Regions from separate parts of the Thalassolituus sp. UBA2590 genome, predicted to be linked through region 2. Evidence: riboswitches for the same ligand, from Rfam matches in the RefSeq annotation. Region 2 holds a riboswitch; the other holds the start of a gene.

Region 1 (10,676 bases), on a different contig from region 2:
AACAATTGTTTGGGTTCATATATCCAGAAAAAGCGCTACTACTTGATGCGCTGCAAGTAGAGGTCACTGTAAGCGGCGAGACACTGCCTGAAGCTAGCTTACCTGACGTATCTGCTGACGATGTGAAAACACGCTCAGCGATTCAGTTATATGTTCAGGGGCGTTGGCGTCAGGTGGATGTTTACGACCGCTCTGATTTGCCTGTGGGCTTTATCGGGAAGGGCCCACTACTGCTGACTGATCAGAACTCAACACACTTTATTGAGCCAGGCTGGCAGCTCGAAGTACTGGCAAGCGGCGCGCTTGTTCTTGAAAAACGAATCAACGAAAAAGCAGTTCAGGAAGAGGCGATTAACGCGCCTGAAATTAAGAAAACTGCAGCAAACTACGACCCAGTGACGCTTGAGATATTTAATCACCTGTTTATGTCAGTCGCTGAACAAATGGGTTTTGTCCTCGAAAAAACAGCCAGCAGCGTGAACATTAAAGAGCGTCTCGATTTTTCGTGCGCTGTCTTTGATCGTCAGGGCGAGCTGGTGGCCAATGCACCACATATTCCCGTTCATTTGGGTTCCATGAGTGAAAGTATTCATGTCGTGATGCGTGAGCATAAAGATATGCAGCCGGGTGATGCCTTCGTATTAAATACCCCATACAACGGTGGTACTCACTTGCCGGACGTGACTGTGGTGAAACCCGTATTTATTGACCAGGGTGAATGCGCTGACTTTTTCGTCGCGGCACGCGGTCACCATGCTGATATTGGAGGCATTACACCGGGCTCTATGCCCGCTTACAGTCAGCATATCGAAGAGGAAGGTGTACTGTTAGATAACCTGGTGCTTATGCGAAGCGGAGTATTCCAGGAGTCTGCACTTCGTGAAGTACTTTTATCTGCAAAATATCCAGCCCGTAACCCGGATCAGAATATTGCCGATCTGATGGCTCAGCTGGCGGCCTGTGAAAAAGGCGCAGAAGAACTGAAGCGACTTTGTCAGCAGTATGGAGCAGCGATGGTTCATTCCTACATGATCTATGTGCAGGACAACGCTGAACAGACATTGCGGGATTGCCTGGCTGATTTGCCATCGGGAAGTTTCAGCTATGACATGGACGATGGGACGCGCTTTAAAGTCTCGGTCGATGTTGATAATAAAAATCGCACCGCATTGATTGATTTTAAAGGCACCGGATATCGCAAAGGCCAGCCAATGCACCCTGGCAACTTTAATGCACCGACGTCGGTGGTTAAGGCGGCTGTTCTCTACAGTTTCCGCGTACTCGTTAATAAGCAGATGCCTCTGAATGCAGGGTTTTTCCGACCATTGGAAATCAGAGTACCTGACGCGTCGATTATTGCGCCGGAATATCCGGCTGCTGTGGTATCAGGCAATGTCGAGACAGCTCAATACCTGGTGGATTGTTTAATGGGGGCGCTTGGTTTGATGGCTGGCGGGCAGGGAACCAATAATAATTTTACGTTCGGTAATGAGCGCTATCAATATTACGAAACACTGTGCGGTGGAGCGGGAGCAACAGAAGACGGGGCGGGGGCAAATGCAGTGCATACGCACATGACCAACTCCCGCCTTACAGACCCTGAAATTCTGGAGCAGCGCTACCCCGTTGTACTCGACGTCTTTCATGTTCGCCAGCTAAGTGGCGGCCGCGGAGATCATGCTGGTGGAAATGGCGTTGAGCGTCATATTCGCTTCCTTGAACCCATGACCGCCAACATCATCAGTGGCCATCGTTCGGTGCCTACGTTTGCATTGAATGGTGCTGGTGAAGGCAAAACCGGTCTCAACTTCGTACTACGTCATACTGGCCAGATAGACTGGCTGGAAGGTTGCGCCGCGATGGACGTAGCGGCGGGCGATACCTTTTGCATCCATACACCGGGTGGTGGTGGTTGGAATAGCCAAAGCAGTTCTTAACGTGACCCGCGGCAGGTTTCCGGCACTTGGGCGGCGACGAAGTAGTAGCCTTGCCAAATCTGTTTTTCGCCTTTGAACGCAAAAAACTGCACAGCCTGATTGCTGTAACAGGCGCGGAATTTAATGCCACGTGTGGAATACCCTTTGATGCTGGCGACTGCCAGCTCAGGGAGCTCTTCTGCGTTCACGTAGTAAAAAGTAGCATCGGTAAGTTGGTTTACGAAGCGGCGGTCTTTTTGCAGAGGCTTACACTGCTCGGACGAGGTGGCTCTTGAAATAACGGTTATCGAGCGGCTATGTTCCTCATCAGAGACCTGGTGCAGAGTGAACTCATCGCCTATTTTCAGATTTTCGTTGTGGATGGCGAGGCAGCTGCCAGTTACCCAGCCAAGCTTTTCGGCCACCTCGTTTTTGCGTTCAGGAGAAACGGTGACACAGCCCGAAAGAAGCGCGCTGAGTAGAGCAGTGATAAGTAGAGCGGTGGTCACAACCTGGCGTGGCATAGCGAATCCATAGCGACTTGAAACAGGCTCCCCACTATACAGTAATTAACCTGGCAGTAGAGAGCACGACGTTGTAAAACGCTACGGCGTTCGGGCGAGGTTAAATCGCCCGGATAACCTCGAGAAAGGTCTCTGGTTCGGGGCGTACACGATAGTTATCTGTTTCATGGGTCCAGACAACAGTTCCTTGTTTGTCGGTGAGCGTGAATGCTGGCAGAGGCTTGCCCACCGTGAGCGACTCGCTCTTCAGGCGGCCGTAGCGGGAGTACCAGTAGACGTATAAAAGAAAACCTACGTAGCTGATCAGGGCTAGGCTCAGTGGAAGCCAGCTGTCGCCTGATGAGCCCCACGCAGTCAGAGCGACGCCAGCGGCAATCGGCACATGGGCCTCGGGCAGATCTGCATTGGTGCGAGCCATCACAGGTTTGACCATTAAAAATCCGATAACCAGTGCCATGGGTGCGGCCGATAAGAGCACGCCAGCCCACGTCAGAACATCATGACCTTGCAGCAGCTGCCAGGCCGCATAGGCCGCGATCACAGAAGCAACGGTCATATAGATAGAAACGTAAGCGGCTTTTAAGCGGTTGAGCAGTACTTTCATCGGTATATTCCTGTATCAGGCCCGTAGACGACCAACGCGGTTAAACAGGCCACGGTAGGTCATCAGCCAGAGCACGTCGACCAATGACCAGAAGCCCTGATCCTGACGACGTGGTGCTTTTCCTTTGCCCATGCGATGCAACTGGCGTTCGTACCAGGAGACTTCCATCAGAGCCATTTTGTCGATCATTTTGACACCGGTTTTGATAGGACGCACCACGCTGGTGAAATCTTCACCGCTCAGAATACGTTTTACCAGATCGGGCTCAACGCACAGTGGGCGTCCGAGGCCAACGAGATCGCATGCGCCAGATTCTACGGCAGCAGCCATGCCTTCTGATGTGCGAAATCCTCCGGTGACCATCAGAGGAACATCCACTTTATTGCGCAGCATTTCGGCGAACTCAAGGAAGTAGGCTTCGCGCAGCTTAGTAGATTCTTTGACTGGCTCGTCTTTACCCAGCTTTTTGTTGTGATGCTCGCTGCCCTGAGCCATCGCGGGTGTTTCGTAAGTGCCGCCTGAAATTTCAATCAGATCAATACCCAGTCCAGCGAGGGTGGTTGCAACGGTCGCTGCATCATTCTCATCAAAGCCACCACGTTGAAAGTCTGCGGAGTTCATTTTAATGCCGATGCTGAAATCTTTTCCTGTCGCATCACGCATCGCTTTGTAGACTTCGACAACAAAGCGCATACGGTTTTCTATCGAGCCGCCCCAGTGGTCTTCACGTTGGTTATGGTGAGGGGACAGAAACTGGCTGACCAGGTAACCATGTGCGCCGTGAATCTGAACGCCGTCGAACCCGGCTTGTTTGGCTAGTGCAGCGGCATTAGCGAAGCGCTTGATGCAATCCTGAATGTCGTCTTCGGTCATCGCTCGCGGCGTACCGAAGAAGGCCTGCATCTCTTTGCGAAATGGAATGGCACTCGGTGACATCGGATCTTTATTAAGCATCTTCGGTGTCTGCTTCCCTGGATGGTTGAGCTGCATCCAGACAAGTCCACCCTGAGACTTCGCCGCCGCTGCCCATGCTTTGAGCATATCCATATCGCGATCGTCTTCCAGAACGACATTGTTAGGCTCACCCAGGTGACGACGGTCGATCATAACGTTGCCGGTAAAGCTCAGGCCGGTACCACCTTCGGCCCAGCGCTGGTAGAGTTTCGGTAGTGCTTTGGTCACACGCAGGTCGACGCTACCCAGAGTTTCACTTAAAGCAGATTTCGCGAAACGATTCGGTACAACACTGCCGTTTGGAAGCGTAAGTGGCTGTCCGAGGGTCTGGCTGGCGTTCATGGTTGGCTCCTGTGAATGACCAAGTTGAGAAACAGCCTGCACTATACGGTGAAGAGAACTGTAAATTGGTGTTATTTTGAGCCAAACTCCGGTAGTGTCAGTAACAGAAAGTAACCAGCGGTGCGGGTTGTGCCAGATTACCATTGGTATTGTGTCTTTCTGGAATATAAGAACTAACCTGTACAGACAATCTCTTTTCGGGGTCTTTGCGAAGCCGATGAGTAAAACGTATCTGCAAGTTGTCACTGGCCTGTTTCTGGGGCTACTCAGTATCACTGCGTCTGCGTTATCGGATGCGGAGTTCAGAACGTCTCTGGAAGCTGCTCGTCAGGGGCAGTGGAATAAGGTTTCTGAGAACGCATCGGATCATGTGCTCGCCCCTTATATTGAATACCATCGTATCAAGCGTAACCTGCCTGATGTATCTGCTGCGGATGTCAGAGCCTACGCTACTGAAAATGCGGATTCGCCTCTTTCACGCTGGATTGTACGCCATGCAACACTGACCTACGGTGCTGCCCGTAAATGGGACGAAGTTCTTTCTCTGAATGAATACGCACCGGCTGATGCCCCGGGGCGCTGCATTTATTACCGGGCGAAACTGATTAAAGATCAGGCGGCAGCTTTCGATGGCGGTCGTCAGTTGTGGCTTAGCGGAAGCTCGCGCCCTGAGCAATGCGATGACCTGTTCAAAGCCATGCTGAGCCGTGGCGAAATTAATGAGCAGGCGATCTGGCAGCGCGCTGTTCTGGCACTGCAGGCTGGTAACCGAAGCTTATCTGATTACCTGCTGCGTAAGTTGCCAGCAGAATGGAAGGTTGCCTCAAGTACTTTTCGCCAGTTGCGTTCGTCACCAGAGAGGCTCCTGACGCTGGATAAAACCTTTCCTGACGGCGTAGAGCGCAGTGATATGGGATACGCAGTGCTTGCTTATCTGGTGCGTCGCAAACCCGCGGACGTTGCCGAGCTTTATCCGCAACTGTCCGAAGCGGGAGTGCTGAGTGAAGCGCAGCTCGCGCGCCTCGGGAATATGTTAGCTGCCCGCAGTTACAAGTTCGATGCGGAGGAGCGTCCTGATATCGTCGACCAGCTCCTGTCCGACCTGGGCGATGGCAACCTTATTGGCCCCGTACTTCGTGAAGCGATCGCCCAGTCTGACTGGGACGCCGTGCTGGCCTGGACTGATAAAGTGCAGGGCAGTGAAAGAGAATCTGGATACCACATGTACTGGCGTGGTCGCGCACTGGAAGCGCTTGGGCAATCTGAAGCTGCTCATCACGCCTACACGAAAGCCGCCTCGGCCCGCGAATTTTATGGCTTTCTTGCAGCAGAAAAACTCGCTCTGCCTTATGAGCTGAAACAGACAAAGACCAGTCTGCAGGAAGGGCAGCTCGAAGCCGTTGCTGATTCACCAGCTATTGCCCGTATTCGTGCTCTCTGGGCTATCGGTGAAGAAGGGCTGGCGGCCGATGAATGGAATTTCACTCTGCTGCGTCATCCTTCTGATACGCCTGTGTATGCCGAGCTGGCGAAGCAGAATGGCTGGCCAGCATTGGCAGTGCAGGCGACGATTTCAGGACGCCACTGGAACTTGCTGGAGCATCGCTTCCCGCTGGCGTATCAGGATGAGTTCAGCCGTTGGGCAGAAGAGTATGACCTCGACCCTTCCTTGTTGATGTCAATCGCCCGGCGAGAGAGCGCCTTCAACCCTCATGCCCGCTCTCCTGTTGGTGCGCGCGGTCTGATGCAGATCATGCCGGCGACCGCGAAGCAGGTAGCCAGAGAGAAGAATCTGGTTTTACATGACGTCAATGAAGACCTGATGGACTATCGCACCAACATCCCGCTGGGCAGTTACTATGTTCGCTCTCTACTGGAGCGTTATCAGGGGAACCTGATTGCAGCTCTGGCCGGCTACAATGCTGGCCCACACAAGGTCGATCGCTGGCTGAAAGACGCGCCGGTGGCTTACGACCAGTTTATTGAAAGCATCCCGTATCGTGAGACCCGTGACTACGTCAAAGCCGTACTTGCATACCGCGTTATTTTCAGCAGTCTGAAAGGCAAAGAAGTAACGGCGGTCCTTGATCCTGACGAGCGTGTGTTTGCACAGCAGTTGTCTCAGGCTGAGACCTCCATCCCAGCCCGCAACTGATCTGGTGCCTGATCTGCGCTGGCAACTTCATACCTGAGCATCATGGTCGGGATTATGGTAGACTGCCGCCAGTTTCAGTTAATACGAACAGTGAGAGACAGACGCTATGGATATCATGCAGGTCATTAAAGATCAGATCGAAAACAACGACATCCTTCTGTACATGAAAGGTTCACCGAACCAGCCACTGTGTGGCTTCTCTGCCCGTACAGTACAAGCGGTTATGGATTGCGGTCAGAAGTTTGCGTACGTTGATGTGCTGTCTAACCAGGACATTCGTGCGAATCTGCCTAAGTACGGCAACTGGCCGACCTTCCCGCAGCTGTGGGTAAAAGGTGAGCTGATCGGTGGTTGTGATATCGTCACTGAAATGTACGAAAAAGGTGAGCTGAAGACTCTGCTTGAAGAAGCAGCACCAGCTGAGTAAACACCGCTTACAGAGCCGGATATTTGATCCGGTATACGTAACGCAAATAAGCCCGCTTGATGCGGGCTTTTTTGTTTCTGGAATCCAAATCTAAACTAAATACCCGGGCGGACTGCCCGGGCGCTCATTGGATCAGAAACTATAGCGTCCAGTGAGCTGAGCATAGCGTCCCTGTGCTTCATAACCAGGTACAGTTTCGTACTCTCGATCGGTCAGGTTCTCGATGCGAGCAGTCAAACTGAAGTCCTGGAAAGCCTCCCAGGTTGCACTGAGGTTGAGCAGAACGAACGGAGCGATATAGCCGCCGGATCTCGATGGTGCCTGGCCTCGGTACTGGCTCTCAAGTGCACTCGATAGCTTGCCCGAAGTCCAACGTACATTGAGCTTGGTTGCACGAATTGGACGACGCTCAATCAGATTTCCAGTGTCTTGATTCCGAGCTTCGGTCCACTCTTGAATCAGCTCACTGTTCCACGCGTCATCCCAGTTCTGAGCCCAGGTTACGCTCGCAAAATTAACGTAGCTTTCACCTAGGTTAACTGGATAAAACGCACTGTTTGATACGATCTGATTGTTAAACAGGCTGCGCTGACCACTCACTGTGACAGAACCGCCAGCTGCAAAATTATCGTATGCGGCTGTGTAATCGACCGACCAGATGCGTGATGTTTCCGCCTTCAGATCTTCGTTTGAGTAATCGCCGAAGTCGCTTGCTGGATAGTAGAGGTCGTTAAACGTAGGAGCGCGGAAGGCTGTAGCCTGTCCGAAAGCCAGTTCCTGGTTGTCGGTCAGATAGAAGGCAACAGAGGTGTTAAACGAGCGGAAGCGGCCGTAGTTGCTGTTGTCGTCGATGCGAGCGCCAATTTCAGCGGCCAAGCTATCGCTGCTGTAACGAACTCCAAGTAATCCGCCATGGTTGCGCTCGTTGTCTGTGTCGTACTCAACAGGACGCGTGAGTAGTTTAACCAAGCGAGTATCAGCAGCAGCCAGCAGGCTGACATGTTCAGTCAGACCAATAAGGGCCGTGATTTCTGCAACATCTTTGCGGCTACCAAACAACTGAGCATCGCCGCTGCGAGTAACACCGTTACCGTAGTTCCAGCTACGATCGTAGCCTCGACCGGCTCTGGCATTCAGCAGCAGGCCGTCAGTATTCAATGTGTAGCCGAGGTTCATAGCGCGATTATCGAAGTCGGCTTCGTCAGTACCGCCAAAGCTGTTGTCGTAGTCGTAAGATCCGCGGTTCACCTGAGCATCAAAATTTACGCTCTGCTGTTCCGAGATTGCATAACCGACACCGGCATTCAGACCGTTACGCTCGTAGCCATCGCGATCATTCTCTGTGTCGTTATTAATGTCGTAACCAGCTGAACGATCATGGTTTAAATTCAGGTAGGTGTCGACATCGCCAAACTGGTGACGTGTACGCAGTGAGACAGCTTTCGTCTGGTTGGTGCCAACTGTTGCAGCCACTTCGTTCAGTGAGGTATCGAGACGTGTGATGATATTGACGACACCGGCTTGCGCATCCGCACCATATATAGCACTGCGGCTGCCTTTAATAATTTCGATACGTTCGATCTGCTCCAGCGCAATTAACTGGACTTCTGTGGTACCGGAAGTGGCACTTCCGACACGCTGCCCATTCACCAGAAATAGTACCTGCTTGCCATCGAGACCATTGATATAGAGGTTCGAAGAGTGAGGTACTCCTCCTGTTTTTGAAAACTGGAAGCCAGCTTTGCTCGCCAGTAAAGAGTACAGGTTGTTGGCACCTGACGTCTCTATATCGTCACGATCCACTACAACGATTTGTGCACTATTGATGGAAGGTGCTGCAATGCGGTTAGCGACAGTGACGACATCGTCCAGGGTGTTTTCTGCGTATGACACTGTGGCGGTCATAAGTACGGCCGCAGTAAGGAGTGATTTTTTCATCATGATTCCGAATGGTTTTAATGGGCAACCAGTCGGCGGGAAAGAATAGGCGAAGGAGAGCCCTGGAGCTCACTTAGCACCTGTATCGCCCACCGCAATACTGTTGGTTCGGATTCAGGCCGGTATCCGGGCTGACGACTGAAACCCTGAAGTTCAAAGGATTTCCGGCATTGATGCCTTCCCATGCTATGCACAGTGGCGTTGTATCAATACCTGGTCGATCACCGTTGCGGGGGCAGCGCTGGGTTTGTTGTGAAACTCACCAGTCTTCCCGTTTAACTTCTGTCTGGTGGACAGAGGCACCTGAATTGCGAGGCAGAGTACTCGTGGTGACCGGTTTGGTCAAGTTGAGGGCAGGTTGGTCATCCGTTTTCTTCGGCGGGAAGGCACAACACAAAGCAGGCTCCGCCAAGCGAACTGCGCTGATAACGGAGGCGCCCCTGATGGTGTGATGTAACGATAAAATACGATACCGACAACCCAAGTCCTGTGCCGTCTCCGACTTCTTTGGTTGTATAGAAGGGTTCGAAAATATGCGGTGCGACATCAGACGGAATGCCGGGGCCGTTGTCCTCAATTTCGAGGCAGGTCATGTTGTTCTGGCGACTGGCTCTGATTCGAACTTTAGGGTGCCAGCCCTCACCACCATTATATTCTTCCAGTGCCTGCTGTGCATTGCGCAGTAAGTTGAGTAGTACCTGTTCTATTTCACTGGGGACGCAGTGTATCTGAGCATCGCCGGCAGCTTTGTCGATGTCGAGATCGATATGTTTCAGCGACAGGTCGTTGTGGGCGATATTCAGTGTGGTATTAATGAGTTCAGTGATGCCGATGTCGCGTTTCTGGAGGTGATCGTTACGGGAAAATTGCAGCATATTGGCAACAATACGTGCCGCGCGTTCACCAGCGTTCTGAATATGGTCAAAGAACTGATCAATGCCTCTTCCTGTTAGGTACTGATTCAGAAGCTCCATACTTAACCCGAGTTCGTCAGCAAGGCGCTGGTTCGCAGCCAGGCTCGGATCTAAGCGACGTCGTGTATTCTGCAGGTTTTGCAGAATGGCCCCAAGCGGATTATTAATTTCGTGGGCCATGCCGGCAGCCAACCCACCGACCGTCATCATTTTTTCGGTCTGTACCATGACTTCTTCCATACGCTGGCGTTGAGACACATCGTCGATACGTATTACCAACCGTGCCTGCTGCCCGCTATGCAGAGGATAAGCGAGTACGTCTGTGACCAGAACTTTTTCTGCAAAGCGTATTTTGACGCGTTCAGATTTCACCATGTGAGGTGTTTCGCCGGGAGTGGCCGGCATCAGGTTCAGTTTGCCAAGTTCTGGTATCAGTTGCGCCAGAGGCAGGCCGTTGAGTTGTGAATACTCCATGTTCAACCAGTCACCAGCCTGCTCATTACACTGAACGATACGATTACGGGAATCAAGCGCGAACAGGGCGGTTGGCATGGCGTTCAGGATACCGTCGAGCAGTGTCTGAGTGTTTTTCAGCTGCACTTCAATACTTCGGCGGACGGAGACCTCTTTCGCCAGGTTTTCGTTCATCTGGCGGGTTTCCGTCGATAATCGTGTTGCGCGTAAACGGGCATGTTCTGCTTGCTGATGAGCTGTTTTCAGATGCTGAGTGCGTTGATTGCGGCGCCAGAAAAGATCGTTCAACGCCTCGATCAGAGGGTGAAGATCAGGGTCTCTGAGTTTCAGGGTAATGCGACCATCGTCGTCGCGGGTGTTGGCTTCCCGGATGTCTTCAAGCAAATGCATGTAGGGGGTCTGCTGCCATTGCCGGGTTATCAGGTACA
Region 2 (10,676 bases):
AGAGCTTTCTCGTTGTTCATTGAGGTTTTCAGGGCCTCTTCTGCCAACTGGTTAACGGTGTCGGCGTCGAGACCAACGAGAACCACCATGCCGCCGCTAGGCGTAGGCATCTGACGGAAGATCTTGCTGCCAGTCAGTGTCTGCTTGGTGATCTGTTTGGTTGTCACAGAGTTTACCTGATCAACTGTTTCGTCGTCCGCTGTACCCGTGGTTTCGGCGTACTGTTTGATCATGTTCTGAACTTCTACCTGCATGGTCTGAGCAAGTTCAACGCGCGCGGCAGTCGCTGCCATTTGCTTCATGAAGTTTGCGCCAGCGGCAGATTTATCGGCGTAACCGACGGCGGTCAGGTCGACGCCATCAACAGGGGCACCACAGACCCACGCAGGAGCAGGCTGCATGCTGCCATCGGCGAAGACACACTCAGCAACTTGAGGTGCCGGTTCGTTAGAAGAACACGCAACCAGCAGAGTGGCGGCAGCGGCAGTAAACAGGTGACGGATATTCATCCTTAATCTCCTACAGGTATTTTCAAAAGACTCGTTCGAGAATAGCCGAAGCAATATTAAAATACTACCGCACTCAGACGGCTACTCTCACCACTTGTGATCTGAGTCAGAATCAGTGCTGATGCCCGCCAATGCCGTGGGCGTGGCCGTGATCAAGCTCTTCTGCAGTCGCTGCACGAACGTCCAGAATCTCGACGTCAAAATGTAAGGTTTTTCCGGCAAATGGGTGATTAGTGTCAACGTCTGCCATGAAACGACCGACCTTTACGATGGTCACCTGACGCTCGCCCTGATCTGTGTGTACAGAAGCGACCATGCCTTTGCTCCATTTCTTTGAGCCCTGAAGGTGCTTGACTGGTACGCGCTGCACTGAACCTTCAACGCGGTGACCGTAGCCATTTTCTGGTGTTACAGTGATTTCGAGCTTGTCTCCGGCCTGCTTGCCTTCGACAGCTTCTTCAAAGCCCGGGATCATGTTGTTGTGGCCCTGCAGGTAGGCAATCGGATCGTGGCCCGCAGTGGACTCAATCTGTTTGCCATCGGCATCTTTAAGGGTGTAATGCAGCTGAACAACCGTATCTTTGGCGACAATCATGAGCGTTTCCGTAGTCTGTGTATGGTGTGGTTAACTGTGATCATTAAGGCGCGAAGTATCCGGTATCCGCGTGTTTACTGCAACGCTGGCGCCTCTGTGCGATAATCCACCCCTGTCCGGACTGGCAAATTTGTCTTGCCAGTCTCAGGAGGGGAACCCGGTGAAAATCCGGGGCTGTGCCCGCAACTGTAAACAGTGGCTTTTATCCGGTCGACTGTCAGCCAGATTGCCTCCCGGACGTGCAAACCAATTTCTATGATCGAGCGGGTTACTCGATGATGAGCTCTCTGTTCGGGCGGCTTAGGCTGCGTTCCCGAAGTGCGTCCATCATCCGTATTCCGCCCATAATGTGACGATTAGCGTGACAATATTTGTACCGATGCGCGGATACCCATGGTGAATCAGTCCTCAAACAACAGCTACACCTCTGGCGATGCTGAACTCGCGTATATCGCTGTTGAGCACTTATCGCTGACTATCGGTGCGAAAGCTACGAACGCTATTCTGCGGGATATTTCGTTCGCTGTGGAATGCGGTAGCCTGGTTGGTATTGTCGGGCCGAATGGTGCAGGTAAATCGTCGTTACTCAGAGCAATCTATTGCCATCGCTACGATCAACCGGCCTCGCTGGCGGGGCAGGTGATGATTGCCGGGCACCCGGTACACCTGATGAGCAGACGCGAGCGAGCCTGTAAAATCGCGGTTGTGCTGCAGGAATCGGCACTGCCTTTCGAGGTGACCGTGCGCGAAGTTCTTGCAACCGGCCTGACGCCTCGTAAGCCACTGCTGTCGTTTACCAGCAAAGATGACACCCGGTTAATAGAAGGGATAGCAGCCGACCTCGATCTGACGCGTTTTATTGATCGTGATTTCGGCTCTCTTTCAGGTGGAGAGAAGCAGCGGGTGTTGATCGCCCGCGCACTGGTACAACAACCTCAGATTCTTCTTTTAGACGAACCTACCAACCACCTCGATATTCAGCATCAGATAGAGACGCTAAGCCTGGTCCGGTCATTGGGTGTTACGGTACTTCTTACCATTCATGATCTGAACATGGCCGCGGCTTACTGTGATCAATTGCTGGTATTGAATAAAGGTCAGCTGGTGGCCAACGGTGAACCCTTCCAGGTGCTTACCAGCGAATTAATTCAGGATGTATTTCAGGTTGCCGCAGATGTTGCTGTGATCCGTAACACTTATACCCATGAACGCCGTATTCGTATTGCCTACGATATGCCTCCGAGTCGGACTATTGCTCCCGGATCAGCTGGAGAGCGCAGGGAATGAAAATGCCGTACGGGTTAACTGTTGCAATAACTTTTTCTGTGCTTTGCCTTTCGGTGATTGGTGCGGCGGCACAAGGCGCCTTTGATCTGTCGCTTCTGAATGTCTTTCAGGGCGTCATTATCTGTCCATGGACGAATGATTGTGCGTTGTCGCCGATCGAACAGCAGATTCTTACGGATATTCGCCTGCCGCGGATTTTTATGGCTTTACTAACGGGCGCTGGTCTGTCGATTACTGGCGCTATTCTGCAATCAGTAACCCGTAATCCGCTGGCTGATCCGTATTTGTTTGGTATTTCATCCGGGGCCGCTCTAGGTGCGGTGCTGGCCATGTCTGCTTTCACTGGGGCCTTTTCTGGGTTTCTGGCGGCGACGGGCCTGAGTGTCGTATTTAACGTGACCACCGGGGCGCTTGCGGGCGGAGCGCTGTCTGTTTTTCTGATGTTGACGCTTGCTGGGAAATCAGCGGTTCAGGTCGAAAAGCTGCTGCTTTCCGGGGTGGCAGTTTCTTTTATGCTCAGTGCATTTACCAGCCTTGTGATTTATTACTCAACGCCAGAAACTGCAGCTACATTATTGTTCTGGCTGATGGGCAGCTTTTCGGGCAGCAACTGGGCTGATCTTATTTTGCCTCTTTTGGCTGTGGTGCTTGGCAGTGGTCTGTTTTTCATATTTTCGCGCTGGCTCGTCGTGATGCAGCTGGGCGAAGAAAGTGCCGCTACGCTAGGTGTGCCTGTACATAAGTTGCGGTTGGGGATGTTGCTGGTGTGCTCGGCAGTAACGGCGATTCTGGTTGCAGAGGTCGGCGGCATCGGATTTGTTGGGTTGATGATTCCACATATTGTGAGGCTGCTCGTCGGCGGACAGTTACACCGGGTACTGCTGATGTCTCTGTTGGTTGGTGCGACCTTTATGATCTGGGTGGATGTCCTGGCTCACTCTTTACTTCAGGATCAGGTTCTGCCCGTTGGTATTGTGACATCCGCGCTCGGCAGTCTTTTCTTTTTTATTATTCTTAAGCAACGACAGAGTCGTTGATGGCAGGTGTTATGTTTTTCGTTTCTCCGGTGTCCCGCTCAAGGGATGCTGCCATTCAGCAGCGTATTGATATGAAAACCAAGCCGCCCGGCAGTCTGGGGCAGCTTGAATCATTAGCGGCTCAGCTGGCAGCGATCACCGGTGTCGAAAAGATCCGACTGCATAAGCCTGCCATGTTGGTATTTGCAGCAGATCATGGCATTGCAGAAGAGGGGGTGAGTATTGCGCCTCCTGCGGTGACGCAGCAGATGGTTAAGAATTTTATTAATGGCGGTGCGGCAGTGAACTGTTTCTGTCAGGTTGCCAGCATGGCTTTGTACGTTATTGATGCAGGCATCCTTAATGCCGTTGAGAGTAGCCGCGTTATAAATCAGCGCCTGGGAGCGGGCACTAAGAATATTGCTAAAGCGCCGGCAATGGCACGCGAAACCGCAGAATCAGGACTAGTACTGGGGGCTGAAATAGTGCGTCAGCGAATCGCAGAAAGCAGTAATGTTTTTGCGTTTGGTGAGATGGGAATTGGTAATACGTCGGCGGCATCGGCGGTGCTCGCTGCTATTCTGGGGCGCTCAGTCGAAGAGACTTGTGGTCGTGGTACAGGCATTGATGATGATGCCTTTGAACGCAAAAAATCGCTCATCGCTGAGGCACTCGAGCGTCATCAGTCGACGCCTGAACCTGACGATACGATGAATATTCTGGCTTCTCTCGGTGGCTTCGAAATTGTCCAGATCACCGGTGCTATGTTGGCCGCGGCTGAGAAGCAATGTGTCATTATGGTGGATGGATTTATCGCGTCAGTAGCGGCGCTGGCGGCGGTCAGAATAGCCCCGCAGGTACGGGATTATATGGTCTTCTGTCACCACTCAGAAGAGCAGGCTCACACTCTGATCCTGGAGGCTCTCGATGCTAAGCCGTTACTGGATCTTGGATTGCGACTGGGAGAAGGAACCGGCGCAGCGCTGGCGTACCCGCTATTGCAGTCGGCGCAGTCTTTTTACAATTACATGGCGAGCTTTGATGATGCAGGTGTCACTGCGGTATGAACAGGTTGAGTGAACAGCTGAACCTGTGGTGGATTGCCGTGGCCTTTTTTACGCGAATACCGGTACCGGCCTCGGTCGAGTTCAGTCAGGCGAGCCTTAACCGCGCCAGCCGTTATTTTCCGGCAGTTGGATGGCTGATCGGCGCTCTGTGTGCGACGGCTCTGTGGTTGTTGATGTTGGTCTTTCCTCAGAATGTTGCTGTCTTGATTTCCATTGCAATCAGCCTGCTGCTTACCGGTTGCTTTCATGAAGATGGTCTGGCAGACACCTGTGATGGGCTGGGCGGCGGATGGACCCGCGAGCAGAAGCTAAGCATTATGAAAGACTCCCGCATCGGCACGTACGGCGCTGCGGCTCTATGGGTGTCACTTACGCTGAAATTCGTTGTTTTATCCCAGTTGATCAACCCGGTTCTGGCACTTCTGGTCGCGCATCCTTTGAGTCGAATTATTCCGACAGTATTTATCGCTGCTATGTCTTATGTCTCTGACGTTGATACCTCAAAAGCCAAGCCTTTGGCTGAGTCAGGCTCGGGTGCGGATACGGCTATTGCGATAATCACAGGTTTAATCGCGCTTATGTTTATCAACAACCCGTTCATTATTCTGTTGGTCTTACTCGTGTTGGCAGGCGTTGCGTATGTCTTTCTTAAGCGTCAGATTGGCGGGTTTACCGGCGATGCCTTAGGAGCAGTTCAGCAGGTCAGTGAACTGGCTATTTATCTCTCGTTACTGGCTCTGAGCGGGAGCTTCTCTTGATTCACTTAGTGACGGGCGGAGCCCGATCCGGAAAAAGTCGTTATGCCGAACAGCTTGCTAATGAGCGGGCTGAGATTACCTATGTGGCGACAGCGACACCGGGAGACGACGAAATGGCGGCGCGCATTCAGCGTCACAAGAAAGATCGACCGGCGCACTGGGCGCTGGTTGAGGAGCCTTTTGAGCTGTCCTCGGTCGTGAGTGTGTCGTCGTCAACGCTCCTGATTGACTGCCTGACGTTATACCTCACTAACTGGCTCTGCAATGAACAGCGTTGGCCCGACTTTGAGCAGGAAAAATCCGAATTGCTGAGCGCACTGAAAAAAGCCTCGGAAGTACCAGGGCAGGATATTTTTATTGTCACCAATGAGGTGGGGAGCGGCATTGTTCCCCTTGGTGAATTAAGCCGCCGGTTCGCTGATGAGGCAGGGTGGCTGAATCAGGCCGTAGCCGCCATCGCCGATGACGTTACTCTGGTCGTTTCCGGGTGCCCACTGGCATTAAAACGTAATGGAGTACTGCTTCATGGCTGATGCTCATACTTCGTTGCCGGTAAAAGGCTGCCTGATGGTTCAGGGCACAACGTCTGATGCTGGCAAGAGCCTGTGTGTGACCGCGCTATGTCGGATACTTAAGCGCCGGGGTATTTCGGTGGCGCCATTTAAGCCTCAGAACATGGCATTGAACAGTGCGGTAACGAACGATGGCGGAGAAATCGGGCGGGCTCAGGCGCTTCAGGCCGAAGCCTGTGGTTTACCTCTGTCGACGGACTTCAACCCGGTATTGTTGAAGCCGAATTCGGATATGCGCTCGCAGGTCATTATTAATGGTAAGGCCGTCAGCGAGCTCGACGCACGACGTTTTGGCAACATTAAAGAGCTCGCATTTGACCATGTCTTAGCGGCATTTCAGCGACTCAAAGAACAGTACGATGTGGTGATTGTTGAGGGCGCAGGCAGCCCGGCAGAAGTGAATCTTCGCAAAAATGATATTGCCAACATGGGCTTTGCCGAGGCGGTAGATTGTCCTGTCGTTCTGATATCGGATATCGATCGCGGCGGTGTGTTTGCGCATCTTACAGGTACGGTAAATATTCTTGCGGCCAGTGAACAGGCAAGAATTAAAGGCTTTCTGATCAATAAATTCCGCGGCCGGATCGAGTTACTTCAGGATGGCCTCGACTGGCTGGAAGGCTACAGTCAGAAACCTGTACTGGGAGTACTGCCGTACATTATGGATCTGCGTCTTGATGCTGAAGACGGAATAAACCGGGCTCTGCATGAAGAAAATCTTAATCAGCCAGACCAGCAGCGCATTGTTATTAAGGTGCCGGTCCTGCCACGTATCAGCAATCACACCGACTTTGAACCGCTACTTCAGCATTCTGGCGTTGTGCTTGAGTATGTCACTGCTGGTGGTGATCTGTCGGGCGCTGACCTCATTATCCTTCCGGGCAGTAAGAGTGTTCAGGCTGATCTGGCTTACCTGAGGGAGCAGGGGTTCGATCGACAGATTCTTAAGCACCTGCGCTACGGTGGCAAAGTGCTCGGTGTCTGCGGTGGTTTTCAGATGTTGGGTCAGAAAATTTCTGACCCGGAGCAGGTCGAGGGCACGATCACAGAGTCCGAAGGTCTTGGTTTACTTGATGTCAGTACTCGACTCACCGCAGAAAAGCAGCTTAAGAACGTAGACGGTGTGCTGAGTAACTCCGGGAATAAGATCAAAGGGTATGAAATTCACTGTGGTATCAGTGAAGGGGCAGGCCTGCAGACTCCCTTTTGCTGTCTGACCGATCAGCAGGGAAATTCATACACTGACGGTGCCATATCTGGCGATGGCCAGGTGATGGGGACTTATGTTCATGGCCTATTTGACCACCCGGAAACCTGTGAGTTTATTCTTGAGTGGGTATCTGGTTCACCGGGAACGGCAGAAGATTGGCAAGCACTGCGTGAACGTGAAATTGAACGTATCGCTGATATTTATGAAGAGCATATCGATATGGACGCCCTGTTGGATATCATTCAGTAGGGCAGCTGTCACAGATCATTTTTTAAAAATAGAAATTATCAAATATACGAGGTCAGGTAATGTCGAAGTCAGAAGAAGAGTTGAAGCAGGAACGCCATAAAAAGAAAGCGCAGAAACAAAAAGAAAAGGTTGATGCCAGTATTGCGAAAGCGACGGAAGAGCGCGGTATCGTGATCGTGGTAACAGGCAATGGCAAAGGTAAATCAACCTCTGGCTTCGGTACGGTTGCACGCGCTGTAGGCCACGGATACAAAGCGGCGGTTGTTCAGTTTATTAAGGGGCAGTGGGACTGTGGTGAAAGAAACCTGCTTGAGAATAATGGCGTACCTTTCGCCGTCATGGGCACAGGCTTTACCTGGGAAACTCAGGACCGAACGTCTGATATTGCCGCAGCAGAAGAGGTCTGGGCGCACGCTAAGGAATACCTTGCTGACCCTCAGTACCACGTTGTTCTGCTCGATGAGCTGACTTATATGCTCGGTTACGATTACCTCAATAAAGAAGAGGTGTTGAATGCCATCCGTAATCGTCCTGAAAATCAAAGTGTTGTTGTTACCGGGCGTGGCGCAATCAAAGAACTACGAGATCTGGCAGATACCGTCAGCGAAGTAAAAGATGAGAAGCACGCATATCGCGCGGGAATAAAAGCCCGTAAAGGTGTGGATTGGTGATCCGCTGCTTCTTTGCTTTCGCATTGATGCTGTGTGCGTGTTTCGCAGTAGCATCGAAACCGATAGAGCGAATCGTTGCCCTGTCCCCGTCTTCGACCGAGATGCTGTTTGAAATGGGTCTTGGTAAAAGGGTTGTGGGTACCGTCGAGTGGGCAGACTTCCCTGAAGCGGCAAAAGCTATTCCGCGTATTGGTAGTTACGCCGGTATTAATATCGAGGCGCTTATCGCGTTACAGCCCGATATTGTCGTGGCATGGAAGAGTGGCAATAAAGAATCTGATCTTCAGAAGCTTGAAGCGCTTGGGGTGAATGTTCTTTACATCGACCCCAAAACGATGGATGCCGTAGCTGATGATATGGAGCGTTTGGGTAGCGCCGTTGGAGAACCTCAGGCTGGGAAAGAAGCGGCAGGTCGTTTTCGTGACCGCTACAGCGCACTAAAGCGTCAGTTCGCCAATGCCGATCCTGTCCGGGTTTTTTACCAGTTATCTTACGAGCCATTGCGCACGGTCGGGCAAGGCAGCTGGGTCGATGCTCTGATCAAAGATTGCGGCGGTGACAATGTGTTTGGCAAAGCACCGTCACACTACCCCGTTGTGGCTTTTGAGAGTGTGATTGCCCGCGACCCTGAGGTCATCATTATGTCGAGCCACACGAACGTGGTGAACTCGAAAGAGGCTTTGTGGAGCGAATGGCCATCCGTCGCTGCTGTCAGGGAGGGGCACCTTATTCCGGTAAACAGCTCAGCGCTGCTGCGTTCTGGCCCGCGGGCGACGGAAGGCCTGGCGCTACTCTGCAACGCGATCGACCAGGCGCGCAGACCTGTCTAACTATTACCGGCAGATCTTCTGCTTGAAATGCCGGTTTCTGCCCCCATCTGTACCGAAAGCGACACATCATTTACATCTGAGACACAAGGTACAGAGTCATGACAACGATTGTATCCGTGCGCCGTGGCGACGAAGTCGTCATTGGAGGCGACGGTCAGGTTTCACTGGGCAATACCGTAATGAAAGGCAATGCCCGCAAAGTCCGCCGCTTATACGACGGTAAAGTCCTCGCAGGTTTCGCTGGTGGCACGGCTGACGCTTTTACCCTGTTTGAAAAGTTTGAAGCCCAGCTGCAGCAGCATGGTGGTCAGTTGACCCGTGCAGCCGTTGAGCTGGCAAAAGAGTGGCGCTCAGACCGTGCTCTGCGCAAGCTCGAAGCTATTCTGGCCGTGGCAGACCACACCGCCTCTCTGATTATTACCGGCAATGGCGACGTACTGCAGCCCGAGGATGACCTGATCGGTGTTGGATCAGGTGGTAATTATGCATTGGCTTCGGCTCGTGCCTTGTTGGAAAACACCGAGCTTGGCGCTCGTGATATCGTCGAGAAGAGCCTTAATATTGCTGGCGAAATCTGCGTGTTCACCAATACCAACCTGACCATTGAGTCGCTGAAAGAGAGCGATGTAACCGGCGACACTTCAGGAGCAAATGCATGAGCCAGATGACACCTCGCGAAATCGTCCACGCACTGGATCAACACATCATCGGTCAGAATGATGCCAAACGCTCTGTGGCTATTGCCCTGCGTAATCGTTGGCGCCGTATGCAGCTTGAGCCAGAGCTGCGTGATGAAGTCACGCCAAAGAATATTCTGATGATTGGCCCGACCGGTGTGGGTAAAACTGAGATTGCCCGCCGTCTGGCTAAGCTTGCGAATGCGCCTTTTATCAAAGTGGAAGCCACCAAGTTTACTGAAGTGGGTTACGTGGGTAAGGACGTAGAATCCATTATCCGTGATTTAGTCGAAACTGGGATCAAGCTTCTGCGTGAGCAGGAAATGAAAAAGGTACGCACCCGAGCCGAAGAACTCGCTGAAGAACGTATTCTCGACGTGTTGCTGCCACCGGCCCGCTCGACCACCAGCTGGGACACCACTGAAGAACCTAAGCAGGAAGACAGCTCCGCGCGCCAGGTTTTCCGTCGTAAGCTGCGCAACGGTGACCTTGATGATAAAGAAATCGAGATTGATGTCGCTCAGGTGAATACTGCCGGTGTAGAAATCATGACACCTCCAGGTATGGAAGAGATGACCAGCCAGTTGCAGAACATGTTTGCCAACCTGGGCGGTGATAAAAAGTCCAAGCGTAAGATGAAAATTGCGGATGCCTTTAAGCAGATCTGCGATGAGGAAGCCGGCAACCTACTGAACATGGAAGAGCTGAAAGTCCGTGCGCTGGAGTTGGTCGAACAGAACGGCATCGTCTTTATTGATGAAATCGATAAAGTCGCTAAGCGTCAGGACAGCGGTTCTGGTGGCGATGTATCCCGCGAAGGGGTGCAGCGCGACCTCCTACCGTTGATCGAAGGCTGCACCGTCAGCACTAAGCACGGTATGGTGAAAACAGACCATATTCTGTTTGTTGCCTCGGGCGCGTTCCATCTTGCACGACCTTCGGACCTGATTCCCGAACTTCAGGGCCGTCTGCCTATCCGTGTTGAGCTTGCGGCGCTTACTCCGCATGATTTTGAGCGCATTCTGACCGAGCCTAACGCGTCTCTGACCGTTCAGTACAAAGCGCTGATGAAGACTGAAGGGCTGGACATCGACTTTACTGCGGATGGTATTAAGCGTCTGGCGGAGATTGCTTATCAGGTCAACGAGAGCACCGAGAACATCGGCGCCCGCCGCCTGCATACACTGATGGAACGCCTGCTCGAGAGTGTGTCGTTTGACGCAACGGATCTGACC

The links. Region 2 has a riboswitch for cobalamin ahead of B2067_RS07480 (ABC transporter ATP-binding protein). Riboswitches for the same ligand answer to the same signal wherever they lie in the genome.
Region 1: linked by a shared signal. The riboswitch ahead of B2067_RS01145 (TonB-dependent receptor domain-containing protein) and the one ahead of B2067_RS07480 (ABC transporter ATP-binding protein) in region 2 are both predicted to bind cobalamin.

What each region holds. Positions count from the first base shown of each region.
Region 1 covers NZ_DDKU01000014.1:7,660-18,335, forward strand. The annotation lists gene B2067_RS01115 (hydantoinase B/oxoprolinase family protein) at 1-1,937, shown strand, start outside; gene B2067_RS01120 (hypothetical protein) at 1,934-2,440, opposite strand; gene B2067_RS01125 (hypothetical protein) at 2,541-3,044, opposite strand; gene B2067_RS01130 (NADH:flavin oxidoreductase/NADH oxidase family protein) at 3,060-4,340, opposite strand; gene B2067_RS01135 (transglycosylase SLT domain-containing protein) at 4,558-6,495, shown strand; gene grxD (Grx4 family monothiol glutaredoxin) at 6,602-6,922, shown strand; gene B2067_RS01145 (TonB-dependent receptor domain-containing protein) at 7,055-8,860, opposite strand; cobalamin riboswitch at 8,961-9,182, opposite strand; partial or broken gene B2067_RS01150 (two-component system sensor histidine kinase NtrB) at 9,223-10,676, opposite strand, start outside.
Region 2 covers NZ_DDKU01000078.1:5,114-15,789, forward strand. The annotation lists gene B2067_RS07470 (LPP20 family lipoprotein) at 1-509, opposite strand, end outside; gene B2067_RS07475 (FKBP-type peptidyl-prolyl cis-trans isomerase) at 622-1,104, opposite strand; cobalamin riboswitch at 1,205-1,356, shown strand; gene B2067_RS07480 (ABC transporter ATP-binding protein) at 1,501-2,391, shown strand; gene B2067_RS07485 (FecCD family ABC transporter permease) at 2,388-3,428, shown strand; gene cobT (nicotinate-nucleotide--dimethylbenzimidazole phosphoribosyltransferase) at 3,428-4,474, shown strand; gene B2067_RS07495 (adenosylcobinamide-GDP ribazoletransferase) at 4,471-5,232, shown strand; gene cobU (bifunctional adenosylcobinamide kinase/adenosylcobinamide-phosphate guanylyltransferase) at 5,229-5,765, shown strand; gene B2067_RS07505 (cobyric acid synthase) at 5,758-7,263, shown strand; gene cobO (cob(I)yrinic acid a,c-diamide adenosyltransferase) at 7,323-7,934, shown strand; gene B2067_RS07515 (cobalamin-binding protein) at 7,931-8,764, shown strand; gene hslV (ATP-dependent protease subunit HslV) at 8,863-9,423, shown strand; gene hslU (HslU--HslV peptidase ATPase subunit) at 9,420-10,676, shown strand, end outside.